One region of the Cupriavidus sp. FW305-F7 genome, then DNA from elsewhere that is predicted to be linked to it. Evidence: riboswitches for the same ligand, from Rfam matches in the RefSeq annotation. Region 1 holds a riboswitch; each other region holds the start of a gene.
What was found. A riboswitch is a leader RNA that binds a small molecule or an ion and turns the genes downstream of it on or off. The one in region 1 is predicted to bind glycine.
Positions count from the first base shown of each region.

Region 2: linked by a shared signal. The riboswitch ahead of AC3WL8_RS23980 (D-amino acid dehydrogenase) and the one ahead of gcvT (glycine cleavage system aminomethyltransferase GcvT) in region 1 are both predicted to bind glycine.
Region 3: linked by a shared signal. The riboswitch ahead of AC3WL8_RS22520 (D-amino acid dehydrogenase) and the one ahead of gcvT (glycine cleavage system aminomethyltransferase GcvT) in region 1 are both predicted to bind glycine.

Region 1 is NZ_JBYSYC010000044.1:60,251-70,197, forward strand. It holds gene AC3WL8_RS31310 (L-serine ammonia-lyase) at 1-595, opposite strand, end outside; gene gcvP (aminomethyl-transferring glycine dehydrogenase) at 744-3,674, opposite strand; gene gcvH (glycine cleavage system protein GcvH) at 3,775-4,155, opposite strand; gene gcvT (glycine cleavage system aminomethyltransferase GcvT) at 4,244-5,371, opposite strand; glycine riboswitch at 5,470-5,595, opposite strand; glycine riboswitch at 5,617-5,704, opposite strand; gene AC3WL8_RS31330 (YMGG-like glycine zipper-containing protein) at 5,779-6,006, opposite strand; gene AC3WL8_RS31335 (UvrD-helicase domain-containing protein) at 6,290-8,386, shown strand; gene AC3WL8_RS31340 (hypothetical protein) at 8,610-9,104, opposite strand; gene AC3WL8_RS31345 (response regulator) at 9,389-9,947, shown strand, end outside.
Region 2 is NZ_JBYSYC010000028.1:7,853-17,799, forward strand. It holds gene AC3WL8_RS23950 (adenylate/guanylate cyclase domain-containing protein) at 1-739, opposite strand, end outside; gene AC3WL8_RS23955 (aminotransferase class I/II-fold pyridoxal phosphate-dependent enzyme) at 900-2,243, opposite strand; gene AC3WL8_RS23960 (DJ-1/PfpI family protein) at 2,426-3,136, shown strand; gene AC3WL8_RS23965 (M20 family metallopeptidase) at 3,150-4,319, shown strand; gene AC3WL8_RS23970 (DUF485 domain-containing protein) at 4,321-4,656, shown strand; gene AC3WL8_RS23975 (solute symporter family protein) at 4,653-6,566, shown strand; glycine riboswitch at 6,803-6,897, shown strand; gene AC3WL8_RS23980 (D-amino acid dehydrogenase) at 6,942-8,294, shown strand; partial or broken gene AC3WL8_RS23985 (short-chain dehydrogenase) at 8,438-8,692, opposite strand; gene AC3WL8_RS23990 (hypothetical protein) at 8,730-9,074, opposite strand; gene AC3WL8_RS23995 (ProQ/FinO family protein) at 9,857-9,947, opposite strand, start outside.
Region 3 is NZ_JBYSYC010000025.1:22,721-32,667, forward strand. It holds gene AC3WL8_RS22490 (ABC transporter substrate-binding protein) at 1-1,093, shown strand, start outside; gene AC3WL8_RS22495 (DUF2848 domain-containing protein) at 1,161-1,850, shown strand; gene AC3WL8_RS22500 (ABC transporter ATP-binding protein) at 1,900-2,673, shown strand; gene AC3WL8_RS22505 (ABC transporter ATP-binding protein) at 2,691-3,416, shown strand; gene AC3WL8_RS22510 (branched-chain amino acid ABC transporter permease) at 3,427-4,311, shown strand; gene AC3WL8_RS22515 (branched-chain amino acid ABC transporter permease) at 4,311-5,327, shown strand; gene AC3WL8_RS22520 (D-amino acid dehydrogenase) at 5,407-6,720, opposite strand; glycine riboswitch at 6,732-6,850, opposite strand; glycine riboswitch at 6,851-6,949, opposite strand; gene AC3WL8_RS22525 (TonB-dependent receptor) at 7,106-9,436, shown strand; gene AC3WL8_RS22530 (sialidase family protein) at 9,462-9,947, shown strand, end outside.

The DNA of each region.
Region 1 (9,947 bases):
CGTTCTCCATCATCAGCCGCGCGATGCTCTTGCCGCTGGCGCTGGCCATCTCGAGCATGTCCTTGCCGCTGCGGAACGGGTGCGGCAGCTGCTGCGCGGCATTGAGCACCTGTGTATTGGGTGCGCCCGCGGTCACGACGAAGCCGCCGCCGACCGACAGGTAGCGCGCCTCGCGCAGCGATGCACCGCTGGCGTCGAAGGCATGGAACTTCATGCCGTTGGGATGCTCGGCCATGGCCTCGCGCCGGTAGAAGGCGATGTGCTCCTTCTCGACGAAGGGCACAATATGCTTGCCCAGCAAGGACAGCTCGCGGCTCGCGCGCAGCGCGGCCAGGCGCGTGTCGATCGTATCGGGGTCGATGGTGTCGGGCGCCTCGCCCATCAGGCCGAGGATCACGCCCTTGTCGGTGCCGTGGCCCTTGCCGGTGGCGCCAAGCGAACCGTACAACTCCACGCGCGCGCTGGCCACCTGCGGCAGCAGGCCATCGCGCTCAAGCCCCTGCGCAAACATCAGGGCCGCGCGCATCGGGCCCACGGTATGCGAGCTCGACGGGCCGATACCCACCTTGAACAGATCGAAAACGCTGACTGCCACGGGAAGTCTCCAGGATGTCGATGGCCCGCGCAGGGCTCTTGTCGTTTTGCAGCCTTCGCTCAGAACGGGCGCCGCACGGCGCGGCGCCCTTCATATCGAGCATAGCGCTTTGGCGGGCGCCCAGTGCCGCGGGCGGCCCGTCCGAAGCTCAGTCGACCACGTAGTCGCTGACCGGCACGCAGGCGCAGAACAGGTTGCGGTCGCCGTACACGTTGTCGGCACGGCCGACCGGGGGCCAGTACTTCTGCGTGCGCAGCGATGCCACCGGGTACGCGGCTTCCTCGCGCGTGTACTTGTGGGTCCACTCGTCGGCGGTCACGACCGCGGCGGTGTGCGGCGCGTGCTTGAGCGGGTTGTCGTCGCGGTCGAAGGTGCCGTCGGCAACGCGGCCGATTTCCTGGCGGATCGCGATCATCGCGTCGATAAAGCGGTCCAGCTCGTGCAGTGCCTCGCTCTCGGTCGGCTCGATCATCAGCGTGCCCGGCACCGGGAAGCTCATGGTCGGGGCGTGGAAGCCGTAGTCCATCAGGCGCTTGGCCACGTCTTCATTGCTGATGCCGGTGTCCTTCTGCAGCGGGCGCAGGTCCAGGATGCACTCGTGCGCGACCAGGTCGTGCTGGCCGGTGTACAGCACCGGGTAGTACGGCGCCAGGCGCTTGGCCACGTAGTTGGCCGCCAGGATTGCGTTCTCGGTGGCGGCGGTGAGGCCGGCCGAACCCATCATTGCGATATACATCCACGAGATCGGCAGGATGCTGGCCGAGCCGAACGGCGCCGCCGACACGCCGCCGATGCCGCGGTCGTCACGGCGGTAGCCGACGCTGTCCTGGTTGGGCAGGAAGTCCGCCAGGTGCGCACCGACCGCGACCGGGCCCACGCCCGGGCCGCCGCCGCCGTGCGGGATGCAAAAAGTCTTGTGCAGGTTCAGGTGGGAGACGTCGCCGCCGAACTGGCCCGGCGCGGCGGTGCCGACCATCGCGTTCATGTTGGCGCCGTCGACATAAACCTGGCCGCCGTGCTGGTGCACGATCTCGCAGATCTGCTGCACGCCCTGCTCGAACACGCCGTGCGTCGACGGGTAGGTGATCATGATAGCCGCCAGGTTCTTGCTGTGCTGCTCGGCCTTCTTCGCCAGGTCCTGCAGGTCGACGTTGCCGTCCTCATCGCAGGCCACCACCACCACCTTCATGCCGGCCATCTGCGCCGACGCCGGGTTGGTGCCGTGCGCCGACGACGGGATCAGGCAGATGTCGCGATGGCTCTCGCCGCGGCTGGCGTGGTAGGCGTGGATGATCAGCAGGCCCGCGTACTCGCCCTGCGAGCCGGCGTTGGGCTGCAGGCTGACCGCGGCGTAGCCGGTGGCGGCACACAGCATGGCCTCGAGCTGGTCGATCATCTCGCGGTAGCCCACGGTCTGGTCCAGAGGCGCGAACGGGTGGATCTGGCTGAACTCGGGCCACGTCACCGGGATCATCTCGCTGGTGGCGTTCAGCTTCATCGTGCACGAGCCCAGCGGGATCATGGTGCGGTCCAGCGCCAGGTCCTTGTCGGCCAGCATGCGCAGGTAGCGCAGCATCTCGTGCTCGGCGTGGTGCGTGTTGAAGACCGGGTGGGTCAGGTATTCGCTGGCGCGTGCCAGTGCCGCCGGGAAGGCGTCCTGCGCGACGGCCTCGAGCTTGTCGAAGTCCAGTTCGGCGGGCAGCGGCTTGCCTTGCGTGAACACTTCCCACAGCGCGACCACGTCGGCGCGGCTGGCGCTCTCGTCCAGCGAGATGCCGACGCGCGTGGCGCTGATATGGCGCAGGTTGATGCCGCGCGCGGTGGCCGCGGCATGGATCGCATCGGTGTTGAAGCCGGTTTCCAGCGTCAGCGTGTCAAAGAAGCTGGCGTTGGTGCGCGCGAAGCCCAGCGCCTGCAGGCCGGCGGCCAGCGTCGCGGTCAGGCGGTGCACGCGCTGCGCGATGCGCTTCAGGCCCTGCGGGCCGTGGTAGACGGCATACATCGAGGCCATCACGGCCAGCAGCACCTGCGCGGTACAGATGTTCGAGGTGGCCTTCTCGCGGCGGATATGCTGCTCGCGCGTCTGCAGGGCCAGGCGATAGGCCTTGTTGCCCTGCGCATCGATGGTCACGCCCACCAGGCGGCCCGGCATCGAGCGCTTGAAGGCGTCCTTCACCGCCATATAGCCGGCGTGCGGGCCGCCGAAGCCCAGCGGCACGCCGAAGCGCTGCGAGTTGCCCACGGCCACGTCGGCACCCCATTCGCCGGGTGCGGCGATCAGCGTCAGCGCCAGCAGGTCGGCGGCAGCCACCACCAGGCCGCCGGCCGCGTGCACGGCATCGGCGATGGCGCCGTAGTCGTTGACGTCGCCGTTCACGCCCGGGTACTGCAGCAGCACGCCGAAGGCGTTGGCCGCGGCGGCCTCGGCAGCGGGGCCGACCTTGACCTCGATGCCCATCGGCAGCGCGCGCGTGCGTACCACTTCCAGCGTCTGCGGCAGCACGTCGTCGGCCACGTAGAAGGTGTTCGAGTCGTGCTTGTTCACGCGCTGCAGCAGTGTCATGGCTTCGGCCGCGGCAGTGCCTTCATCCAGCATCGACGCATTGGCGATGTCCAGGCCGGTCAGGTCGGTGACCATCTGCTGGAAGTTCAGCATCGCTTCCAGGCGGCCCTGCGAGATTTCCGGCTGGTAAGGCGTGTAGGCGGTGTACCAGGCCGGGTTCTCGAAGATATTGCGCAGGATGACGCCGGGCGTGACGGTGTTGTAGTAGCCCTGGCCGATAAAGCTCTTCAGCACCTTGTTCCTGCCTGCCAGGCCGCGCAGCTTTGCCAGCGCGGCTTCCTCGCTCAGCGGCTCGGTGAACTCGCCCATCGGCATGCCGTCGCGGCGGCGGATAGCGGCGGGGATGACGGCGTCGATCAGCGCGGCGCGGTTGTCATAGCCGAGCACCTTCAGCATGTGCTGCTGTTCGGGAGTATCGGGGCCGATATGGCGGGCGGCGAAGGCGTCGCGCGCCTCCAGTTCGGCCAGCGTGGGCCGGGTTACTTGGGCGGCGTTCATGGGAAGCGGGGCGTTCATTGGCAAGAACCTCGTGGGGTGCGCGCCGGCCGGTGGTCAGCCGGGACGGCGCGCGTCAGTCTGCAGTGGCCGGTCCATCGTTGGACCGGCGCCGCCGGCGTCAGGCGCCGACGCTGGCCTTGTAGGCGTCGGCCGACATCAGGCCGTTGACGTCGTCGCCGTTGGCCGGCTTGAGCTTGAACAGCCACGCGTCGAAGGCGTCGGCATTGACGCTTTCCGGCGCGGCCGTGGCGGCCTCGTTGACGGCGATCACTTCGCCGGCCACCGGGGCGTAGATGTCAGAAGCGGCCTTTACCGATTCGACCACTGCCAGCGCGTCGCCGGCACCGACCGACTTGCCCACTTCGGGCAGTTCCAGGAAGACGATGTCGCCCAGCGCGTCCTGCGCGTGGTCGGTGATGCCGATGGTGAGCGTGCCGTCGGCTTCGACGCGTACCCACTCATGCGACTCGGTGTACTTGAGGTCAGCGGGGAAATTCATGGAGGTTCTCCGGATACAGATCTGTTTCTTGTTGGGTGATGCCTGCCCGGCAAGCGCCGGCAGGCGAGGGCGACCGTTGGTATGAGCCTCAGCTCACGAGTGCCTTGCCATTACGCACAAACGGCAGTTTAACCACAGTCGCGTTGAGTTTGCGGTCGCGGATCTCCACCTGCACGGTATCGCCCACGGCGACATCCTTCGGCAGGCGGGCAAAGGCGATGGACTGCGACAGCGACGGGCTGAAGGTGCCGCTGGTGATTTCACCGTCACCGGCCGGGGTGATCACTTTCTGGTGGGCGCGCAGGACGCCGCCTTTGTCACGCAGGATCAGCCCGAGGAATTGCTGGCGCGAACCGGCCGCGCCCAGTGCCGCCTTGCCGGTGAAATCGCGCTCGCTCTGCAGGTCCACCGTCCAGGCCAGGCCCGCATCCAGCGGCGAGGTGTTGATATCCATGTCCTGGCCGTACAGGTTCATGCCGGCTTCCAGGCGCAGGGTGTCGCGCGCGCCCAGGCCCGCCGGACGCACGCCGGCGGCGTTCAGCTTTTCCCAGACGGCGGCAACGTTTTCGGCCGGCACCACCAGCTCGAAGCCGTCTTCGCCGGTGTAGCCGGTGCGGGCCACCATGATCTCGCCGATGGCCGGGTCCTGGACCACGGCGGCGTTGAAGGGCTTGAGCGTGTCCGACGGCTGGGTCGAGGGGAAGGTGCTCCACACCGTGGTGCGGGCGTTGGGCCCCTGCACGGCGACGATGGCCAGAGGCTGCACGCCTGCAGGCGCAACATCTTCACGGCGCGGCGTGATGGTCACATCGCTGCCGGTGGCGGCATTGCGCGCGCGGATCCATTCGATGTCGCCCAGCGCGGTGCTGGCGTTGACGACCAGGCGGAAGCGGTCCTCGGCAAAAAAGTAGACGATCAGGTCGTCGATCACGCCGCCTTTCTCATCCAGCATGCAGGAGTAGAGCGCCTTGCCCGGGGTCTGCAGCTTGTCGACATTGTTGGCCAGCAGGCCGCGCAGGAAGCTGCGGGTATTGGCGCCGGTGAGGTCGACCACGCACATGTGCGACACGTCGAACATGCCGGCGTCGGTGCGCACGGCATTGTGTTCTTCGATCTGGGAGCCGTAGTTGACCGGCATGTCCCAGCCGCCGAAATCAACCATGCGGGCGCCGAGGGCGCGGTGGATGGCGTTGAGGGGCGTGGCCTGGAGCGTCATGGAATCCTCGGGGGCAATCTCGGTTGGCGAAAACAAAAAAGGGCCATCCGCCGCAACGCTCGCCGCGCCTGAATGTGGCGTAGCAATCCGCTGCGGCGGATGACCCCTCTGTCCTCGATACCTGAGAGATTACAAGGCGGATCCTGCAGGACCCCATCCTCGTGCGCCCCTTCGGTGGGCACGCTCGCCACGAATGGCGGGTGCCGCTCTCCAGAGTGCGGCATGCATCGTGTGCATATTGCATGCCGATCCGATCGGTCCGTGGTGCCTGAGAGTTTTCGGGTGATACCCCTTCGGCGGCGCAGGCGATGCGCGCTCTCCCGGTCGGATGCGCGCAATGTACGGGAGGCCCCGGCCTTTGTCAAACCGGCCAGGGAGCCTGCCGTACCTGTCGCTGCGGGTCTGGCTTACTTCTTCTTGTCGTCGGTGACAACGTTACCGATCACGCCGCCCACGGCCGCGCCACCCAGCGTACCCAGCGCACTGCCTTCGGTGAGGATGGCGCCGCCCACGGCACCCGCGCCCGCGCCAATGGCGGTATTACGCTGCTTCGGGGTCATGTCCGCGCAACCGGCAAAGGCCGCGACGGTCGCACCGATCAGGGTCACCTTGGTCAAAGTCTGCAGGGTTTTCATTATTGGCTCCGGTGTGATGATTCAAGCATGTCACCCCCGCCGCGCAGGCCGGGGGGACATATCAGTTAGAGCGTTGCGTTGCGCGATTGGCTCCGGCCTTTACGAAGTGTTACGCCAGTGACACAACCGGCCCTGTCAACGCGGTTTGCGCTGACTGACCTGCCGCGGCCAGCGTGTTAACATCGTCAGCTTTGCCGCCGAGCCCGTTTTTGGGGTGCCGGCGTGTCCCGCCTGGCCTTCCGCTGTTCCTGCTGATTTCCCCGCCTCCAACCGCATCCCTCGCATGACCCATGGCCTGAACCCCGCCCAATCTGAAGCCGTCCGCTACCTGGACGGCCCTTGCCTGGTGCTGGCCGGGGCGGGCTCCGGCAAGACCCGGGTGATCACGCAGAAGATCGCGCATCTGATCGAGGACAAGGGTTTCGAGCCGCGCCATATCGCCGCCGTCACCTTTACCAACAAGGCCGCCAAGGAGATGCAGGAGCGTATCGGCAAGCTGATGGAGGGCAAGACCACGCGCGAGGGCAAGCGCATCCCGCTCAAGCAGCTGACGGTCTGTACCTTCCACTCGCTCGGGGTGCAAATCCTGCGCATGGAGGCCGAGCACGTGGGCCTGAAGCCGCAGTTTTCGATCATGGATTCGGATGATTGCTTCGGCCTGATCCAGGAGCAGCTGGGCACCACCGACAAGAAGCTGATCCGCGGCGTACAGGGCACGATCTCGCTGTGGAAGAACGGCATGGTCGATCCGGAGGCAGCGATCGCGCAGGCCGCCAATGCCGACGAGCACCAGGCCGCGCTGGTCTACCGCAACTACGTGGCCACGCTGCACGCCTACCAGGCGGTGGATTTCGACGACCTGATCCGCCTGCCTGCCGAGCTGTTCGCGCGCAATGAAGCCGTGCAACTCAAGTGGCAGAACCGCCTGCGCTACTTTCTGGTCGACGAATACCAGGACACCAACGCCTGCCAGTACCAGTTGCTGAAACTGCTGGCGGGTGGCTCGCACCTGCGCGCGCCGGCCTTTACCGCGGTGGGCGACGACGACCAGGCCATCTATGGCTGGCGCGGCGCCACGCTGGACAACCTGCGCGGGCTGCAGACCGATTTCCCGGACCTGAAGGTGATCAAGCTGGAGCAGAACTACCGCTCCACCGTGCGCATCCTGGAAGCAGCCAACGCGGTCATCGCCAACAACCCCAAGCTGTTCGACAAGAAGCTGTGGAGCGAGCACGGCATGGGCGACCCCATCGCCATCCACCCGATGAACGACGAGGAGCACGAGGCCGAGTCGGTGGTGTTCCGCCTGTCCGCGCACAAGTTCGAGCGCCGCGCGCAGTTCCGCGACTACGCCATCCTCTATCGCGGCAACCACCAGGCGCGGCTGTTCGAGCAGATCCTGCGGCGCGAGCGCATTCCCTATGTACTGTCGGGCGGCCAGAGCTTCTTCGACAAGGCCGAGATCAAGGACATCTGCGCCTACCTGCGCCTGATTGCCAACCCCGACGACGATCCCGCCTTTATCCGCGCCATCACCACGCCGCGCCGCGGCGTGGGCAACACCACGCTGGAAGCGCTGGGCACCTTTGCTGGCCAGGCCAAGGTGTCGCTGTTCGAGGCCGCGATGATGGGCGGCATCGAAGGCAAGCTGCAGCCGCGCCAGCTGGAGCCGTTGCGCATATTCTGCGAATCGATGGTGCGGCTGGCCGACCGCGCGGCCAAGGATCCGGCCACCGTGGTGCTGGACGACCTGATGGAAGGCATCCACTACGAGGCCTACCTGTACGACAGCTTCGACGAACGGCAGGCGCAGTCGCGCTGGACTAACACGCTGGAATTCCTGGACTGGCTCAAGCGCAAGGGCACCAAGCCAGAAGGCGCCGAGGGCGAGGAAGCCACCGGCTTCGACAATGCCGACGGCTTCGGCAGCGAAGGCAAGAACCTGCTCGAACTGACCCAGACCGTGGCGCTGATGAGCATGCTGGAAGGCCGCGAGGAAGACCCCGACGCGGTGCGGCTGTCCACGCTGCATGCGTCCAAAGGGCTGGAATATCCGCACGTGTTCCTGGTCGGCGTGGAAGAGGGCATCCTGCCGCACTGCCGCGAAGACGAGGACATGAGCGACGAAAAGATCGAGGAAGAGCGGCGGCTGATGTATGTCGGCATCACCCGCGCGCAGCGCAGCCTGCATGTCAGCTGGTGCAAGAAGCGCAAGCGCGCGCGCGAGACCTACTCGTGCCAGCCTTCGCGCTTTATCGGCGAGATGAAGCTGGAGGAAGCGCCTGCGCCAGTCGATGAAACCCCGGCGATGAGCCCCAAGGACCGGCTCGGCGCGCTCAAGGCACTGCTGGGAACCGGCGGCAAGACGGCCCCGGGCTGAACGGGCGCTACAGTCCCGATACAAAGGCCTACCAGGCTGACAAGACGCCGGGCGCAGGCGTCCCTAGTATGGCGGCTGTGCTGCTCGCGCCGTGTGCGCGGGTGGCGCCGCGGCAGGCCCGCCCGGTCTGCCTGCTGCGCCGGACGTCTCGTTCGGAACTTCCCTGTTATTCGGCCCCCGGCGCGCGAGCGTGCGGGGGCGTTTTTTTGCCGCGGCCGCGAACCTACCGCTGCGGTCCGCCCGGCGGCATCATCATCGCGCCCGCGGGCGGCAAGCCCATCCAGCGCGCGGCTTCGGGCGCGGCGCGCAGGCGCCGGCGCTGGGCCGGGTCGAGGCTGTCGTCCAGCGCCAGCCAGCGTTCGCGCACCGCGCGGCGGTCCTGCTCCAGCGCATCGTGCAGTCGGTCCATGGCCTGCGCGCGCGGCCGCAGCGGTGCGTCGGGGGTTTCGTCGGCCGTCTCGCGCAGCAGGCGCGCGTGCAGTTCCAGTGCATGGGCCTCGGCTTCGCGAGTGGCGCTGCGTGCGGCCTGCCAGAGCTTGGCCTGCGCGGCACTGAGTCCCAGCGACTCGGCGGATGCCGGCGCGGAGGGCGGTGGCGGCATCGCCCCTGTCGGCGGCGGGCCGGATTGCAGCGCGCTGGCCGGCGTGGCCAGCAGGCACGCGGTGCACAGCGCCAGCAGGGAAGCGGCGGTGCGCAGGCGGGTCGGCGGAAATGGCATGGCGTTCTCCTGTGATGGCAGACACCGTCGTGGCAACGTGCCGCGCGATGCCCGCGGTTGGCTCGGGTCAATGCCGGTCCATGCTAGGGAAGGCCGCATGCCAATGCTTGAGCACTTGGTCAGGCCCGTACTGCAATCCCGTACAAAGCATGGCTGGCCGGCAAGACTGCGTATCAGGGCTGATACAAAGCCGGCATAGTGGGGGCATCGCGGGCTGGTAAAGTTGGGCACCGCATGCCCCCGGCACCGGCACTTGCTGCCGGTATATGCCGATCCCTTCGCTTATGGAATTCACCCCCACGCTTCCCGTCCGCCTGCTGATCGTCGACGACGATCCCCAGATCCGTGCCATGCTGGCCGACTACCTGTCCACCTTTGGCATGCAGGCCGATGGCGTCGAGGGCGGTGCCGAGATGCGGCAGGCGATGGCCGCCACGCGCTACGACCTGGTGATCCTTGACCTGTCGCTGCCCGGCGAAAACGGCCTGGCGCTGTGTCGCGAACTGCGCGCGCGCACCGAAGTCGCGGTCATCATGCTGACCGCGCGCGCTGAGTTGGCCGACCGCGTGGTCGGGCTGGAAGTTGGCGCAGACGACTACGTGACCAAGCCCTTCGAGATGCGCGAACTGGTGGCGCGCATCCACACCGTGCTGCGCCGTATCCGTGGCCACGGCGCCGACGCGCGCCAGGGCGCGGCGCCTTCCGGGCATGAGGTGCGCTTCGGCGACTGGCGCCTGAACACCACGCTGCGCCAGCTGGTCGACCGCGACGAGGTGGTGGTGCCGCTGTCCAATGCCGAATTCCGCCTGCTGCTGGCCTTTGTCGAACAGCCCAACTGCGTGC
Region 2 (9,947 bases), on a different contig from region 1:
CCTGCGCGAGCTTGTGGGTGGATTCGCTCACGAGGATAGAAGAGAGCGCCGCCATGGTCTCCATCCGCGAGGCAATGTGGATCGTGTGCCCCACCGGGTCATAATCGGTGTGCAAATCGTCCTTGCGGATCGAGCGCACGACCACCTCGCCCGTGTGAATGCCTACCCGAATCTGCAGCGAAACGCCTTGCTCCAGCCGAAGCTTGTCACTGTGCCGCTGCATCGCCTCCTGCATCCGCAGCGCAGCGTACAAGGCGCGCTTGGGATGATCCTCATGGGCGATGGGCGCGCCGAACAGCGCCAGAATACCGTCGCCCAACGACTTTGCCACGTAGCCCTCGTAGTAGTGGACGGCTTCCATCATCAGTTCGATGACCGGTGTGATCAGGCGGTGAGCGTCTTCCGGGTCGCGGTCGTGGATCAGGGCAGTCGAGCCGGCCATATCGGCGAACAGGACGGTGATGGTCTTGCGTTCGCCGCCGGCATCGCCGCGGGCCTCGAGGGCTGCCTGCTCGGCCCGGATACGCTCGGCGAGGTGCGATGGGGTGTAACGAATGGGGCCGGCGGATGATTCCTGCGGCAACTCACCGACGGGCGTGCCGCATGCATTGCAGAAGCGTGCGGTCGCAGTTAATTCTTTGCCGCAACGCACGCAAATTCGCGCCAGCCTTACGCCGCATTGCTCGCAGAATTTCGCTCCATCGGCATTCTCGAACCGGCAATTTGCGCAGCGCACCATGGGAGCCTCCTCCCGAACTTGCTGCAGCCAATTAGATACCCCGATATCTTTCGTCGCAAGCCCAGTGCCGTCATGCCCCGGGATCAGGCTTGGCATTCGTATGCCAGCCATCTCGATGTCCAGGTCTGACCCGCGGAAATTGCTGGGGACAGCTGGCTGGCTAGGCCGAGAATGTTGTGCTTGACGCGATCACCAGTTCGCGAAAATCCGAAAGAAACGATCCAATTTGCTGCGTGGTCAGTCGAGCGCTGGTGACTCGGATGCCCGATTGCCCTTCGACGACGAAGTCACTACCCGTGCGTACCATCCATCCCTTCGCCAACAGCCATTGAGCCACCATGGCCTCGTCCTTCAAAGGAATCCACACATTGAGGCCGACCTTGCCTGGGACGTCGACCCCAATCGACAGGAGGCCTTCCTTGAGTGTGACGAAGCGCTCGCGATAAGCCTGCCCGGCGAGCCTGATTCGGTCTTGCACTCGCTGATCGTTTAGCAGCGCGAGCGCTGTCTGTTGGAGCAGCGAACTGACCCAGCCCATGCTGGTAGCTTGGGAGTACTCCAGCTTCGCAAGCGTTACAGGGTCTCCGCAAGTGACTGAAACGCGCAAATCCGGCCCCAGAAACTTGGAGAAGGAGCGCACCGTGAGCCATCGAGCGCTCTCCGCGTGCCACGGCTCGTATGGCGCCAGCTCCAGCAGACTGGAATGGTCGTCGTCAATGAAAAGCACCTCGTCACGCCCACGCGCAATGGTCCGCAACTCGCGTGCACGCCGGGAACCCGTTGCCGCGCCGGTCGGGTTTTGCGCGCGCGAGGAAAAAATCACTGCGCGACAATCAGAGGACAGTGCATTCCTCAACGCTTCTGGCCGGATCCCCTCGTCATCCATCTCCATCTGCACAGCTCGTAAGCCTAGCGACCGCACCAAGGCCAGCGTCGTCATATAGGTGGGCGTCTCAACGGCGATCTTGTCTCCAGGTTTGACGTGGGTACGAAGCGCTCGCTCCATGGCGTCCAAGGCGCCGCTTGAGACAAAGATTCCGTGAACCGTCGAGAAGTCCGACTCAAAAAAAGAAGTCGCCCAACCCACCAGTTCCGCAACGTTACGCCGCTCTCCGTAAAGCCGTGGCGAAGAAGGGGTGGTTGCAAATGCACTCAGAATCTCGTCGCGCGTGGGCAAGAAGGCCGGGTCTGGATTGCCATCATGTGCCGCAACCACACCGCTGACCGTGACGGAGGGCGGCGCAATGGGCACTGGTGCGTCGAGATGCCGCTTCGCGACCACGGTACCGCGTCTGCCTGCCGTCACGATGACACCACTTTCAATCAGCATCCGGTAGGCCGTAGCCACCGTGTTCTTGTTGATACCGAGCGACTCGGCTAAGGCACGCACCGTCGGCAGCTGCTCTCCTGCGGCAAGTTTGTTGTCGTAGACGGCCCGCTCAATGGTCCGAAACAGGTCTTCGGCCTTCCTTCCTCCGACTGCAAATCGGCTTGGGTCAAACATGCTTTTGTACTGGTCCAAAGTTTAGGAACTCATTATACGTCCCCTTAGCATCGGGCTGAACCATAGCGCAAGCCCTATGGGAGCGTGTTAACCCTGATGCGCCGAGCCCGAAAAAGCGCCTATAGTTGTCCCGGTACAAACATACTATTGTACCGGTACAAACACACGAGAGGAAAATTGAGATGCAGAAGATTCCGGCGGACCGGCACCTGAAGATCGGCGGTTTGATCTTCCCCAACATGGATCAATGTGACTTCACCGGCCCATTCGAGGCCTTGTCGCGCATTCCGAACTCCACGTTCCACACGCTGTGGAAGAACAAGGAAATTGTTCGCGATATGCGAGGCATGCAGCTCGTTGCAGATACTTCCTTCGATGAGGCTCCGCAACTTGACGTCCTGCTCGTGCCGGGAGGCTATGGCCAGGAGGAAGCGGCGGCGGATGAGACTGTCCTCGCCTTTATCCGCCAGCAAGCTGAACACGCCCTATATGTTTACTCGGTGTGTACTGGCGCTCTGCTCTGTGGCGCGGCTGGCTTGTTGCATGGGCGCAGGGCGACCACGCACTGGACAGCGATGGAAGTGCTGCCCCTCTATGGCGCCGTGCCAAGCGAGGAACGGGTCGTCATCGACGGCAACTATGTCAGCGCGGGTGGCGTTACATCGGGCATCGATGGTTCCCTGGTCTTGGCTTCACTGCTCCGTGGAGAGCGGTTAGCGAAAGAACTCCAACTTTATATGGCCTACGACCCGCAACCCCCCTTTGACGCAGGGTCCCCGGCGACCGCGCCCAGCGACATTCTGAGCACCGTCCGTGCGCGAGCATCTCAAATCACCGAGCAACGCTTGGCGAGCGCCCGCCAATATGCTGAGCGAGCCTTGGATCTAGCCTAACCATTCTTTGAGCATGATGCCGTCCACACCACTTATTGATATTGCGTCTGCCGAATCGCTAGCCATTTCGCTCACGCAGCAGTTCGTCAAGGTCGACACTGTGAATCCGCCCGGCAATGAAAGCGCGCTCGCTCGCCTGATCGGCGCACTATTGGCGGAAGCAGGGTTGCAGACGACGTTCCATACGCTAGCTGACGGAAGAGAAAGTCTGGTGGCGTGGACTGGCTCAGCCAATGAAGGGCCAAAGCTGTGTTTCACGGGGCATCTCGACACGGTGCCGTTTGGATCTGCGCCATGGAGTCTGTCGCCACTTTCCGGTGAGATTCAGGGCGACAGGCTGTATGGTCGCGGGTCGTCAGACATGAAGGCTGGTATCGCGGCGTTTATTGCCGCCTTACTCCGGCATCGCGAAACGAACGGACAGCATGCCGCGGTTATCCTGGTCTTGACCGCCGGCGAGGAGACGGGGTGTGAAGGTGCCAAGGCTCTACGGACCCTTACGCAGCCGGCTTTCAATGTTGGTGCCATGGTGGTGGGTGAGCCAACTGCCAACGAGGTCGTGATCGGCCACAAGGGGGCTTTGTGGATTCGGGCCCAGGCGCAGGGTATTACGGCCCATGGCGCTATGCCGGAGCGCGGGGACAACGCGATTTATCACGCTGTCGATGCCATACACAAGCTTCGACTATTCAACTTCCATGCTCCGGAAGATGACCTCCTTGGCCACCCGACGCTCAACGTAGGGACGATCTCCGGCGGTCTCAATGTCAATTCGGTGCCTGACCAAGCTTTGTTTGAGGTCGATGTACGGACGGTTTGTGGGATGCCGCATGACAAGTTGCTCGACGAACTCGGCGCTTACCTTGGCGACCGTGTAGCGCTTAGAGCGAAGCTCGACGTGCCCGCTCTGCGACAGGAGATGAGGAGTCCGTGGATCGCACACGTCAGCAGAATGGTCAGTCAGATCACCGGCTCTCAAAACGGCGGACGCGCAGTCTCATTCTTTACGGATGGTCCCGTCCTCAGGGAAATTTTTGGGGCCGTCCCCACCGTGATTCTCGGTCCCGGCGAACCATCCATGGCGCACAAGACGGACGAGTATTGCAACGTGAGTTCGATTATCGCTGCCGTAAATATCTATGCGCGGATCATCGAGGCTTGGGAAAGCAAAAGGGAACAATGAAATGTCATATCAACAAGTAGCAGATGGACCGATCGATTGCGAATGGTTGACGGAATCTAGAGAGTTCGTCGTCGTATCTCGTGGACGCAGTTTTACGATTGTTGTATTGCTGCTTGCCTTCGCGATTTACTATTTTGCACTTTTGCTAGGTGCGGCCTATTGGAGCGACGTGCTCTCGATACGAATCGTAGGGGCGGTTAACGTCGGCATGATATTGGCCATTTCCCAGTATCCGGTCGCTGGCCTCATTGCTGCCATCTACGTTTGGAGAATGCGTAAATTCGACAAGCTGATCGAAGGATCCGGTAAGGATACCGCCGTAGGGAGCAAGAAATGAGAAATTTTCTGAAATCGCCCACTTTAAAATTGGGGATCGTGATGGCGATTTTTACGATCGTGCCAAATTCAGTCCGCGCTGCATCTGAACTGATTGAGCCAAGGTTTCGCGGCCTTACCTTCGCCACATTTGCGTTGGTCATCGGTTTAACGCTTATCGCAACCTGGTATGCGGCACGTCGGAATGCCAGCGCCCGCGATTTCTATACGGGTGGGGGAATCTCCGGCCGGGCGAATGGCCTGGCCATTGCGGGAGACTATCTCTCGGCCGCCGCCTTCCTGGGCGTCTCCGGGTTGATTTCCCTATATGGCTACGATGGCATCCTGTATTTGATCGGTTTCTTCGTTGCGTTCATTCCCGTACTGCTGTTGATTGCGGAGCCATGTCGGAATCTCGGCCGCTATACACTGGGTGATGTCCTTGCCTATCGCAACAATTACCGCGCTTCCAAGATTGTCGCGGCGCTATCAAGTATCGTGGTGGCGATCTTCTACCTGATTCCGCAGATAGTAGGCGGCGCAACCCTCATCAAGGCGCTGGTCGGATTCCAGTATGAGGCCTCCGTCGTGATGGTTGGGCTGCTGATGCTGGTCTACGTCTTGTTTGGCGGGATGAGGGCGACGACGTATGTACAGATCATCAAGGCGATTCTGCTTCTGTTTTCTTGCGCGTTGATTGTGATTCTTGCGCTCTATCCATTCGGGTTCGACGTCAATTCTCTTTTCAATGAAGTTCTTTCGAGTCAAAAAGTTGCCCACCATTTGACTGCGGTTTTCCAGAATCAGAATGATGCAGTGGACGGGACCTCGCTGGCGCGGAAGTTCTTCGAGCCTGGCCTCTATTTGAAGAACCCTGTCGAACAGGTATCGCTGGGCTTGGCGCTTACGCTTGGGACGGCCGCCTTGCCTCACATCCTGATGCGATTCTTCACGGTGAAGGATGCCAGGACTGCGCGCTCTTCTGTCTTGTGGGCCATGTTGTGGATTGGCGTCTGCCATCTCATGATTATCGTGATTGGCTTTTCTGCCGCCTACTATGTCGGACCCAGCACAATCCTTGCCGCAGATAAAGGGGGCACGCTCGCAGCACCTCTGCTAGCTCAGTTCCTTGGGGGTGGGGCAAACTCATTCGCTGGCAATCTCTTCCTCGGGTGGGTGGCGGCTGTCGCCTTTGCAACGATTGTCGCCGTGGTGGCAGGGCTTACGCTTGCCGCAGCCTCCGCCCTTGCCCATGACATCTACGTCGGGGCAATCCGTCGTGGTGAGGTATCCGAACGAGAGCAAGTGATCGCAGCCAAGGCCGCCGCCGCAATCGTTGGTGTCGTGGCAATTGTTCTGAGCATTCAGGCAAAGGGCCAGAACGTTGCGCATCTTTCAAGTCTGGCGTATGCCGTTGCGGCTTCCGCCAATCTCCCAGCGTTGTTGCTTACCCTGTACTGGCGTCGGTGTAGCACTGTCGGTGTTTGCGTCGGCGTCGTCGGGGGGACACTTGCAGCAGTCCTGCTTGTGCTGGTGTCGCCCAATATGCAGTATCCCTTGCTCGAGAGAGCGCAGGCTGAACGAACGCAAGCCACCGCCGCCAGGAAGATCGAGAACCTGACGGTAAAGATGGCGGCATCGACCGGAGCCGGCCGTGATGAGCTTGGGGCTGAACTATCAAAGGCGCGCGCCGCCATCGCGAGCGCACAGTCGACCATCGATGCGCTCCGCGATCGTCGGACAAGCTTGATTGGGCTCGAGGTGCCCCTATTCCCCTTGCGTAATCCGGCGCTCGTCACCGTTCCATTTGGCTTCATGTTGGTGTTCCTTTTTTCGGTACTCTTCCCGGATCCGCGTGCTCAATCGATCTGGACAAGAATGGTGGCCCAGCGAGAAACCGGCGCCAACGCAGCAGCAGCCATTTCGCACTAAGCATTGCGAAGTACGGAAACGCTCGATACAGCTGGCTAAGGCCAATCGATAATTTACGGCCTTAGATCTGATCGGTCGGCATGTTGGTGAAGTATGGACAGATACAGCTTTCAACGTGGTGTCGACCGATACAAGGAGCGTGAGATTACTTGTCAAAAACCAGGAGTCATGACCGACACCAATCGGTTATGCTGAACAAGCAGCACGCAAAAGTGGCCATTAGTTGTTGATGGCCACGATACGTCGCAGGAGAGACTGGGCAGGACACGTGCCCAGCGCCGACGGAGCAACCACCCCGGAAACTCTCAGGCAAAAGGACTGTGACGTCTACTGCAAATCTGGAGAGTGGCATGCCAGGCATGCCCACCGAAGGGGATGGCGCCGGCACCGTTGGCGCCTAAGCTCTCAGGTCCCGAGACAGATGGGGTGAACGGCCGGATCGTCCGGTCACGAATTTACTTCACAGGGACTGCCATGACGCATATTGTTATCGTCGGCGCCGGTATTTCCGGCGTCACTACCGCTTATACGCTCTCGAGACTTGGCTACCAGGTCACGGTCGTCGACCGCCAATTGTATCCGGCGATGGAAACGTCGTTCGCCAATGGTGGCCAGCTTTCCGCCAGCAATGCCGAAGTCTGGAACAGCTCTGGCACGCTGCTCAAAGGTATCAAATGGATGCTGCAGAAAGATGCCCCGCTGTTGCTCAATCCCAAGCCATCGTGGCATAAATACTCGTGGCTCGGAGAATTCGTCGCGAGCATCCCCCGCTACCGCCGCAACACGATCGAGACCACTCGGTTGGCCATCGAGGCACGCAAGTATCTGTTCGAGATGGCAGAGCGTGAGCAGATCGACTTTGACCTGCAGCATCGCGGCATCCTGCACATCTATCACGACAAAGCGAGCTTTGCGGCCGCAGGCAGGACCAACACTCTCCTCGTTGCCGGAGGACTTGAGCGTCATGCTGTGAGTCCGGAGGAAATCAAGACGATCGAACCAACGCTGCAAGGCCAGTACTACGGCGGCTACTTCACCGCGTCAGACGCCACCGGCGATATTCACAAGTTCACGCGCGGCCTCGCGCAGGCCTGTCATAAATACGATGTGTGCTTCCTGCATGGGGTGGACGTGCAGGCCGTCGAGATGACCGAACAAGGCGTTCGTCTCCTGTTGCAGACAACACTGGACGATAAGCTCTCGACCACGCGCGCTGACGTTGGGACGGAACTCGTCGCCGACGCGCTGGTTGTCTGCGCCGGTGTCGGGAGCCGCCATATCGCGCAAATGGTGGGGGATCGCATCAATGTGTATCCGGTCAAGGGCTATTCGATCACCGTGCATTTGGACGACGAAGCCAGTGTGCAAGGTGCGCCGTGGGTCAGCCTGCTGGATGAGAGCGCGAAGATCGTGACAAGCCGCCTGGGAGCGGGGCGTTTCCGTGTGGCCGGCACGGCCGAATTTAACGGTTACAACCGCGACATTCGCGCCGACCGCATCGAACCCTTGATCGCCTGGACACGCCGTAACTTCGCTATCGGTACTTCGCGTGTGGTGCCGTGGGCTGGCTTGCGCCCGATGATGCCTGACATGATGCCGCGCGTCGGCCGTGGCCGGCATGCACGCGTGTTTTACAACACCGGCCACGGGCATCTCGGTTGGACATTGTCGGGTGCGACTGCCTCGATGATCGCGAGCGTAGTCGACCGCGACTGTCCGCGCCACTAGTCCTGAAGGGCACGTTGCTGATGTCAGCGCTTTGCCGACTCACGCCCGGGTGTGGATAGCGTTTGGTCTTGCCAACGTCCGGATCGAGCTTCTCCACCGGTGTTGCTCCAGTGCCGTACCGGCACGCGTCATGCGGATCGGCTTCAGTACGGGCTGGCCGTGGGGCGCACGATGATCTCGCTGACGTCGACATCGGCAAGCTGTTCCACCGCGTACGCGATGGCCCGAGCAATCGCCTCAGGCTTAATGGCGATTCGGCGGAATGTTTGCATGGCTGCGCGCGCATTGTCATCGGTGATCGAGTTCGCCAATTCGGATTCGACAACACCCGGGCAGACGACAGTGACTCGGATCTTGTCCGTTTCCTGACGCAGGCCATCAGCGTCCCGGCGAATTGCGGGACCCAACGGGCGACGTCACCGGCAACAAAGCAAGTTATTGGGGACGGCTTTGCTCCGGCAGTAACAAGCGCAGCCTCCCCTTCAGCTTGAGTCCGTCCCGCAAATTCAAGCTGAGCAGCGTGATGTTCACAAGTCCAGCGACCAGTTCCAGCACCTGGACAGCGTAGAAGGCGGCATCAAATTCGTTGGCTCTCGCCCTTGAAGCCAGGAACATCGCAGACGGAATCAGGATAAGAAGTCCGTTGGCAGCGATGAAAGGCATGCGCCGCTTCTTCGCATTCACAAGCCGGCCCAATCGCCCTTTCGATAGGGCGAAGCCCGAACCGCCCGCTGCTGCCAAGGCCGGTACCAGCAGCAAGAAGCCCCACGGGATTGCCATCTTGACCACGACGACGGTCGCCCGCCGTAGCGGAAAATAAATTTGTCACCGGGGTATCCAGCTGGAACCCTTGTCGCATAAAGGTGGCGGAAAATGAATTGACATTTTTATCGACACTCTAAAAATAATGAATTAGTCAATTCGCATTAGTCCGCATTAAAATCGTCTCGTTGCATCCTAGACTTCGAATCCCGCCCGTAAGGTACTGATCTTATGGAAGATTCGTGGCAAGTCTCCGAGCCGATCGCAGTTGCCCGACCTTACGGGGCACACCGCCTCGAAGCATTTAGGGCAATGCCGGCATAGAAAGCAGCCAATCCATCTTCGATTGATTATTTCACGATCATGAAATCATCTGGCCCGCCGCCTCCACGCTGGCTTGCCTTGTTCACGGGAGGGGCTCCATGGCGCGACCACTACCTGATCCGACGCCACCGTCGCGCGCGACGATTCGCAGCATTCACCAACTGGGCGACCGCATTCGAGCCACCCGCGCAGGGGAAGGGGTGCCCATTGACCAAGCGGCGAGGCATTGCGGGGTCTCCATCGGCATGCTGTCCAAGCTGGAGAACGGCAAGGGCGTCAATCTCGAGCACGCCCTGTGTGTGCTGATGCTGGTCGTGCCCAAGGCGCATGCACCTTGGCTCGAAGAGGCTGCGACCCATGCGTCCAAGACCGGCGAACTGGCGGCGTGGGATAAGAGCGCTCCCAGGTGCCGTGGCGCGGAGAGGGATTGCTGTGCGCCTTCGCTGAGCCGCGGCTGTCCATGCCAAAACTTCAACCTATCGAGCCGCATCAATGGGGTGCGACGCCTTCGCCGATTGGGATGGTGCCCCCGGCGAACGCCTTGCTTGCAGTTGCTGCGCCGGTTTT
Region 3 (9,947 bases), on a different contig from region 1:
CTTCTCCGACATCGGCGGCAAGGGCTCGGTGGTGGCCGCGCAGATGGCCGTGGACGATTTCGGCGGCAAGGTGCTGGGCGCCCCCATCCAGGTGGTCAGCGCCGACCATCAGAACAAGACCGACGTCGCCGCCACGCTGGCGCGCGGCTGGCTCGACAACCAGAAGGTCGACGTGATCCAGGACGCGCTGCCGTCCTCGGTCGCGCTGGCCGTGTCCAACCTGGGAAAGCTCAAGCACAAGATCGTCATCGCCAGCGGTGCCGGCACCACGCGCCTGAGCAATGAAGACTGCTCGCCCTACACCATCCAGTATTCGTACGATACGTACGCCTTTGCCGCCAACACGGTCAAGACGCTGGCCCGGCGCGGCGACAACAGCTGGTACTTCCTGACGGTCGACTACGCCCTGGGCGCGTCGCTGGAGAAGGACGGCACCGAGGCGCTGTCCAGTGTCGGCGGCACCCTGAAGGGCAAGGCCAGGCATCCGATCAACTCCGCCGACCTGTCGTCCTACCTGCTGCAGGGACAGTCCTCGGGCGCAAAGGTGATCGGGCTGGCCAACGCAGGCGCCGACACGGTCAATGCGATCAAGACCGCTGCCGACTTCGGCATCAACACCGCGGGCAAGCAGAAACTGGCCGGGCTGCACATGTTTATCAGCGACATCCACAGCCTGGGGCTGCAAGCCGCGCAGGGCATGACGCTGACGACATCGTTCTACTGGGATCGCGACGACGCCACGCGCGCCTGGTCGCAGCGCTTCTTCGAGAAGACCGGACGCATGCCAACGCTTGTGCATGCCGGCGTGTACTCGTCGACCACTCACTATCTGAAAGCGATCCAGGCCGCGCGCACCGACGACAGCGATGCCGTGCTGGCGCGCATGCGAGAGACCCCGGTCAATGACTTCTTCGCGAAGAACGGCACGATCCGCGCCGATGGCCTGATGGTGCACGACATGTACCTGGTCGAAGTGAAGCGGCCGCAGGAGTCGAAGCGGCCGTGGGACTACTACAAGATCAAGACCGTGATCCCCGCGAGCGAGGCGTTCCGCCCGCTCAGCGCCAGCGCCTGCCCGCTGGTCAGGAAGTAAGCCCATATCCCTCACCGAGGTCGGCATTCCAGCCGGCGCTCCACCCCATTGCAGAGAGCAACCGATCATGAAGACCCTTACCTTTGAACTCGACAGCCGCCAGGGCAAGTCGCAACGCACCGTCACCATCCACCAGCTCATCGTGGCGGGCTGGACCGGCCGCGACGTCGAAGCCATGGAAGCCCACATCCGGGAACTGGAAGAACTGGGCGTCAAGCGCCCGCCCTATACCCCGGTGTTCTACCGTGTGGCTGCGCAACGCCTGGGGCCGGCCCCGGAGATCCAGGTCAGCGGCGAGGCCAGCAGCGGCGAAGCCGAGTTCCTGCTGGTCCGGGACGGCGATGACATCCTGGTGGGCATTGCCTCGGACCATACCGACCGCGAAGCCGAGACCTACGGCATCACCGTGTCCAAGCAGATGTGCGAGAAGCCCTGTGCATCGGCCTTGTGGCGCCTTTCCGAGGTGGAAGGCCACTGGGACCAACTGGTGCTGCGCTCCTACGCCACCATCGACGGCGAGCGCGTGCTGTACCAGGAAGGCCCGGTGACCGCCATGCGCTCCCCGGCGGACCTGCTGCAGCGCTTCTGCGGCCATGGCGGCGAGTTCGGGGAAGGCTCTGCGATGCTGTGCGGAACACTGCCCGCGATCGGCGGCATCCGCCCGGCCGAGCGCTTCGAGATCGAGCTGGAAGACCCGGCGCTGGGGCGCACGCTGCGCCACGCCTACGCGGTCGCTGCGCTGCCCGTGGCGGGCTGAGCATGCCGCGCCATCCCCACTGCCACGGCAGCGCCACGGAGTCACGGCCATGCACCACGACCTGATACTAGAGACCCGCAACCTCGGCAAGGCCTTCCGCGGCTTTACCGCGGTGAGCGACGTCAACCTGCGGGTACGCCGCGGGTCGATCCATGCCTTGATCGGGCCCAACGGCGCCGGCAAGACGACTTGCTTCAACCTGCTCACCAAGTTCCTGGAGCCGACCACCGGCACCATCCTTTTCAACGGCATCGACATCACCCGTGAAAAGCCCGCGCAGATCGCGCGGCGCGGCGTGATCCGTTCGTTCCAGATCTCGGCGGTATTTCCGCACCTGACGGTGATGGAGAACGTGCGCATCGGGCTGCAGCGGCAGCTCGGCACGGCGTACCAGTTCTGGCGCAGCGAGCGCTCGCTGGACGTGCTCAATGACCGCGCCATGGAGCTGCTCGAACAGGTCGGCCTGACCGAGTTCGCGCAGACGCTGACGGTGAACCTTCCATACGGCCGCAAGCGCGCGCTGGAGATTGCCACCACGCTGGCAATGGAGCCCGAGCTGATGCTGCTCGACGAACCCACGCAGGGCATGGGCCACGAAGACGTGGACCGCGTCACGCAGCTGATCAAGAAGGTTTCGGCGGGCCGCACCATCCTGATGGTGGAGCACAACATGAGCGTGGTCTCGTCGATCGCCGACAAGATCACCGTGCTGCAGCGTGGCGCGATCCTGGCCGAAGGGCCGTATGCGGAAGTCTCGAAGGATCCGCGCGTGATGGAGGCCTACATGGGCACCGTCGACGCGGACCTGCAGGGCGCGCACTGAGACGGGAGACCAATGAGATGACGACATCCAACACACCCGCGCTCGAGATCAGGGACCTGCACGCCTGGTACGGCGAATCGCACATCCTGCATGGCGTTGACCTCACCGTGAACCGCGGCGAAGTGGTCACGCTGCTGGGCCGCAACGGCGCTGGCCGCACCACCACGCTGCGCGCGATCATGGGACTGACCGGCACGCGCAAGGGCTCGATCAAGGTCAATGGCCACGAGACCATCAGCCTGCCCACGCACAAGATCGCGCACTACGGCATTGGCTATTGCCCCGAAGAACGGGCGATCTTCTCCAGCCTCTCATGCGAAGAGAACCTGATGCTGCCGCCGGTGCTGAAGGGCGCCGACACCAGCAAGGGCATGAGCGAGACCGATATCTACGAGATGTTCCCGAACCTGAAGGAGCGCCGCCAGAGCCAGGGCACGCGTCTTTCCGGCGGCGAGCAGCAGATGCTGGCGGTCGGGCGCATCCTGCGCACCGGCGCCAACCTGCTGCTGCTCGATGAAATCTCGGAAGGATTGGCACCGGTGATCGTGCAGGCGCTTGCGCGCATGATCCTGATGCTCAAGCAGAAGGGGTACACGGTGGTGATGGTGGAGCAGAATTTCCGCTTTGCCGCGCCGCTGGCGGACCGCTTCTACGTGATGGAGCACGGCAGCATCGTCGAGCGCTTCGCGGCCAATGAGCTGCAGGCCAAGATGCCGGTGCTGCACGAACTGCTGGGCGTATAAGGAGCGACTCATGAATCTGTTTGAAATCCCGCTCCCGGCGCTGCTGTCGCAGCTGTTGCTCGGGCTCGTCAACGGCGCCTTCTACGCCATGCTGAGCCTGGGCCTGGCGGTGATCTTCGGGCTGCTGAGCGTCATCAACTTCGCGCACGGTGCGCTCTTCATGCTGGGCGCGGTGCTGGCGTGGGCCGGCATGACCTATGCGGGGCTCAGCTACTGGGCGATGCTGCTGCTGTCGCCGCTGGTGGTGGCCGCGCTGGGCGTGGTGATCGAGAAGACCATGCTGCGCTGGATCTACAAGCTCGACCATATCTACGGCCTGCTGCTGACGCTGGGCATTACGCTGGTGGTCGAAGGCATCTTCCGCTCGGTTTATGGCGTGTCCGGGCTGCCCTATGGACCGCCCGAGGCGCTGCAGGGCGCCTCCGACCTCGGCTTCATGCGCTTGCCCAATTACCGCGTGTGGGTGGTTGGGGCATCGCTGGCGGTCTGCCTGTCGACGTGGTACGTGATCGAGAAGACCAGGCTGGGCGCCTACCTGCGCGCTGGCACCGAGAACGCCAAGGTGGTCGAGGCGTTCGGCGTCAACGTGCCGCGGATGGTGACGCTGACCTATGGCTTCGGCGTGGCGCTGGCCGCGTTTGCCGGGGTGCTGGCCGCGCCGGTCATGCAGGTATCGCCGCTGATGGGCCAGAACCTAATCATCGTCGTGTTCGCGGTGGTGGTGATCGGCGGCATGGGCTCGATCATGGGTGCGATCCTGACCGGCTTGGGGCTGGGCGTGATCGAAGGGCTGGCCAAGGTGTTGTACCCGGAAGCATCTTCCACCGTTGTCTTCGTCATCATGGTGGTGGTGCTGTTGTTGCGCCCGGCAGGGCTGTTCGGAAAGGAGAAGTGATGAGCGGACAATCTATCGCCGCAATCGGCGTACGGCAGCAGCAGGTGGCGGGGCGCCTGCCAAAGCAGGTGATATACGGCGTGGTGCTGGCGTGCCTGCTGGCCGCGCCACTGGCCGGTGCGTATCCGGTGTTCGTGCTCAAGGTGCTGTGCTTCGCGCTGTTTGCGTGCGCCTTCAACCTGCTGATCGGCTATACCGGGCTGCTGTCGTTCGGCCATGCGGCCTTCTTCGGCGGCGCTGGCTATGCCGCCGGCCATGCCTTGAAGGTCTGGGGCGTGACCCCGGAAATCGGCCTGATCCTGGGCACCGCTGCGGGCGCGCTGATCGGCTACGTGGTGGGCTCGCTGGCCATCCGCCGGCAGGGCATCTACTTCTCGATGATCACGCTGGCGCTGGCGCAGATGCTGTTCTTTATCTGCCTGCAAGCGCCGTTCACCGGCGGCGAGGACGGCCTGCAGGGCATCCCGCGCGGCAAGCTGTTCGGGGTGCTGCCGCTGTCGGACGACCTGACGCTGTACTACGTGGCGCTGGCGATCATCGTGGCCGCCTTTGCGCTGATCGTGCGCACGGTGCATTCGCCGTTCGGGCAGATCCTGAAGGCGATCAAGGAGAACGAGCCGCGCGCGGTGTCGCTTGGCTATGACGTCGACCACTTCAAGCTGACCGCCTTCGTGCTGTCGGCGGCGCTGTCGGGGCTGGCCGGCTCGGTCAAGGCACTGGTGCTGGGCTTCGAGACGCTCAGCGACGTGCACTGGTCGATGTCCGGCATGGTGATCTTGATGACGCTGCTGGGGGGCCTCGGCACGCTCACCGGGCCGATTATCGGCGCGTTTGTTGTGATCGCGCTGGAGAACAAGCTTGGCGAACTGGGCGGCTACCTTGCGGCGGTGACGGGCATCGACTGGTTCAACGGGTTCGGTGAATCGGTGTCGATGGTGACGGGCATCATCTTCATCGTGTGCGTGCTGACTTTCCGCAAGGGGATTGTGGGGAGTTTGGGGCGCGGACCCGAATGAGGCGAAACCCGTCCATGCCCCTAGTTCTCTCCCCTCTCCCCTAAATGGGAGAGGGGGGAAAACATCTGCAAGTTCAGGCTCAGGCCTTGGCCAATGCCAGCGACGCACCCGGCGCGACTGCCAGCTTCGCGCCGAGATGCTGGTAGACAATCCCCGCCACCATATCCGCAGTCACCGCCGACAAGGTCCACCCCAGGTGCCCGTGCCCGGTGTTGTAGAAGATGCATGCCGTCCGCCCGCGCCCCACACGCGGCAGCATATCCGGCATCATCGGCCGCAGCCCGGCCCAAGGCACCACGCTGCGCGTGCTGACGCCGGGGAAGCACTGCTGCACCCATTCCACCAGCGGGCGGATGCGGTCGGCGCGGATATCGCGGTTGTAGCCATTGAACTCGGCAGTGCCGGCCACGCGGAAGCGGTCGTCGCCCAGGCGGCTGGTGACCAGCTTGGTTTCGTCGTCGAGCAGGCTCACCACCGGTGCCGCGGCGCGGCTGGCTTCATCGGTCAGGTTGACCGTGATCGAATAGCCCTTGACCGGATAGATGTTGACGCGGTCGCCCAGCCCCGCAGCCAGTGCGCGGCTGGCGGTGCCGGCGCAGATCACGGCGCCGTCGAAGGTGGAGCTGGCCGTGTCGGCGCCGTCCTGAACGGTCACGGTGGCGCGCCTGCCGTCGGTCTTCACCGCCCGCACGTCCTGGCCGTACAGGCAGCGCACGCCTAGCCGATCGATGGCCGCGGCCAGGCCGCTGGTGAACTTGTGGATGTCGCCGGTGGAATCGCTCTCGGTGAAATAGCCGCCATAGTAGGACCCGGCCAGCGTCGGCTCGATCGCGCGCATCTCCTCGGGCGTCACGGCGCGGCGCTCCAGCCCGCCCTGCGCCAGCAGCGCTGAGACCCGGCCGGCATGGTCGAAGCCGGCCTTGTCGCGGTAGATATGGAGGATGCCTTCCTTCTTCAGGTCGAAATCGATGCCTTCCTGCGCCGCCCAGTCGAACAGGTGCTCACGCGCGGCGATGGCCAGGCGCGCGGTCTCGATGGTGTTACGGCGGTAGTGGGGGATCGCGGCGATGAACTCGGCGAACCAGGACAGCTTGTGCCAGCTGGGCCGGGGATTGAGTAGCAGCGGGGCGTCGTTGCGCAGCATCCATTTCATGCCCTTGACGATGGTCGACCAGTGGGTCCAGACCTCGGCGTTGGAGGCCGACAACTGGCCGCCGTTGGCGAACGAGGTCTCCATGGCGGCATAGCGGTGCCGCTCGAACAGCGTGACGGAGAATCCGCGCCGGGCCAGCGCGTAGGCCGTGGTGACACCCGTGATGCCACCGCCGATGACAGCGATTGATTTCATGATCTGCAGGTTCCAGGAACGTCGATGGTGGGAGCCCGGACGCAATATGCGTGGCGGACGCCCCCTCTGTTCTGGACCTGAGAGATTCACGACACCCGGCCGCCAGGGCGGGGTACGCTTGCTCCTTCGGTATGCCGGCGGACGATAGCGTCCGGCATTCTTCAGAGTGCACTGACTGGTGATGCCGGTCCTTTTGCCTGAGAGTTTCCGGGGCGGTTGCTCCTTCGGCGCTGTGCGCGGCGGGCGCCGCGATAGTCTCTCCCTGCATCACATTGGCTTGACGCCAATCGGGGCAATGTAGTGACAAGGTCCGACGTTGGATATGCGGGTTAACACTTAGGCGGCCTGCCGCCCGCGTCGCTATGTCGCATCGGCCTGCGTCCCCATGCCCCATAAAATGTCAGCGCTCGCTCTCGGGGAGAAGCGCCGTATGCTGCGCTCAGGTGGAGTGAGCCAAAAAAAAAGACGACAACAAGGCTTTCCAGTGAAGATAAATCGCATTGCACTGGCCGTTTCGGCGGTACTGATGGGCCCCGCCGTCGCCGCCGCCCAGGTGGTGGACGCGCTCGAGCCGCTGCAGGAGGTGGTGGTCTCGGCCAAGTCGGAGCGCGGCGAGACGCCGGCCATACCGCCCAACACGCCCTCGCCGGCCTACGGCATCAGCAGCCGCCGCATGGCCGACTTCAATGTGGTGAACACGGAAGACGCCCTCAAATACGCGCCCAACCTCGCCGTACGCAAGCGCTTCATCGGCGATATGAACTCGATCATCTCGGTGCGCAGCACCAGTTCGCGCCAGTCGGCGCGGGGGCTGGTCTATGCGGACGGCCTGCTGCTGTCCAACCTGCTGGGATCGGACTTCAGCTTCCCGCCGCGCTGGTCGCTGGTCAACAGCGCTGAGATCGAGCGCATGGGTGTGCTGTACGGCCCGTATTCGGCGCTGTATCCCGGCAACTCGCTGGGTGCGACGGTGCTGATCACCACGCGCACGCCGGAGAAGTTCGAGGGCGATGCCAGCGTGCAGCTGTTCACGCAGCGCTTCAGCCTGTACGGCACGCACGACAACTTCAACGGGGTCCACGCCAACGCCTATGTGGGCGACCGCGTCGGCCCGTTCTCGTGGCTGGTCAGCGTGGACCGGCAGGACAGCAAGAGCCAGCCGCTGAGCTTCTATACCGCGGCGCGCTCCACGGCCCGTGCCACTTCCGCCGACAAGCCGGTCACCGGCGCCCACTTCGACCAGGACCAGACCGGCCGCGACCGCGTGGTGATGGGCGTGAACAGCGAGGGCGTCACGCATACCGTGCAGGACCAGCTCAAGCTCAAGCTTGGCTACGACATCACCAATACCCTGCAGGCGCAGTTCACTGCCGCCTACTGGCAACAGGACCGCTCCAGCGCCACGGGCAGCTACCTGCGCGATGCCAGTGGCAACGTGGTGTCGAACGGTCCAGTGAATATCGGCGGCTACGAGTATGTGATTCCCGCCAACGCCTTTGCCCCGAGCAATGGCGAGGACGCGCGCTGGCTCTATGGCCTGTCGCTGCGCACGCGCAACGAGACCGGCTGGAATTTCTCGGGCGTGGCGTCGCTGTTCGACGTCAGCAAGGACATCAGCCGCAGCGCCAACACCGTTGGCAGCGGGCCGGGCACGGTGACCTATGGCGACGGCACCGGCTGGCGCACGCTCGACCTGAAGGCCGACTACCGCCCGCAGCAGCTGCAGGGCGGGCACTGGGTCACGTTCGGCTATCACTACGACAACTACCGGCTGAGCAACACCACCTACAACACCTCGGACTGGCAGGCGGCCACCATCACCGCCTTCAACAACGCCTTTGCCGGCAAGACCGAGACCCAGGCGCTGTATGCGCAGGACGCCTGGTACTTTGCCGAGGACTGGAAGCTGATCCCCGGCTTGCGCTACGAACACTGGCGTGCCTATGACGGCAGCCGCAGCCAGCCCGGCGCGGATATCGGCTACCCGGTGCGCAGCGAATCCAACTGGTCGCCCAAGCTGGCGCTGGAGAAGGCCTTCGGGCAGGACTGGCTGGGCCGGTTGTCGCTGGGCCAGGCCTATCGCTACCCGACTGTCAGCGAGCTGTTCCAGGGCCGCATCACCGGGACCGCGCTGATCAACATCGATCCCAACCTGCGGCCAGAGCGGTCGTTCTCGAAGGACTTGACCTTCGAGCGCACGTTGGATTCGTCGTACTTCCGGGTCTCGGTGTATGAGGACGATATCCGCGATGCCCTGGTCAGCCAGACCAACACCACGGTATTCCCGACTGTCACCAGTTTCCAGAACGTCGACCGCGTGCGCACCCGCGGCATCGAGCTGGCCTATGACGCGCGCGATGTGTTCGTCAGCGGCTTTGACCTGTCGGCCAGCGGGGCCTACAACCATTCGAAGACGCTTGAGAACGCCAACAACCCGGCCTCGGTGGGCAAGTACTTCTACCGCATCCCCAAGTGGCGGGCCAACCTGATGGGAACCTATCGCATCACGCCGGCCTGGGCCGGCACGCTGGCCATGACCTATTCGGGGCGGCAGTACAATACGCTCGACAATTCCGACGTCAATCCCGACACCTTCGGCGGCACCAGCAGCTTCCTGACCTTTGACGTCAAGGTGACGTACAGGCCCGCGAAGAACGTGCGCCTCGGGCTTGGCATCGACAACCTCACCGACCAGCGCTACTACGTCTACCACCCGTATCCGGGCCGGACGTTCTACGCCGAGGCGAAACTTTCCTTCTGAGCACGTGAACAGGCTGACCACACCCATGCAAGGCGTTTGCCCCAGTTTCCGTCTGATCGTTGCCGGGCTGATGGCCGGCGCCGCGCTGGCCGCGACCGCGCAAACGCACGGCGATCACGCCGGCCACGGCAGCCAGGCCAAGACCGCGAAGATGAGCGAGCTGGGCACCGGCGCGGCCTTCGATCGCGAGGGCAAGCTGTGGGTCGCCTACAAGGACGGCCCTTACGTCGCGGTACGTGCATCGACCGACTACGGCCGCAGCTTCGGGCCGGCGCAGCATGTCAACAGCGTGCCGGAGCAGGTTGCCGCCGATCACGAAAGCCGGCCCAAGGTGGCCGCGGGGCGCGACGGCGAGATCTACGTCACCTGGACCCAGCCGCTGCCCAAGCCGTGGACCGGCTTTATCCGCTTTGCGCGCTCCACCGATGGCGGCAAGTCCTTTGCCGAACCGCTGACGGTGCATGCCAACCGCGACCAGATCGCACACCGCTTCGACGCCATCGCGGTGGAC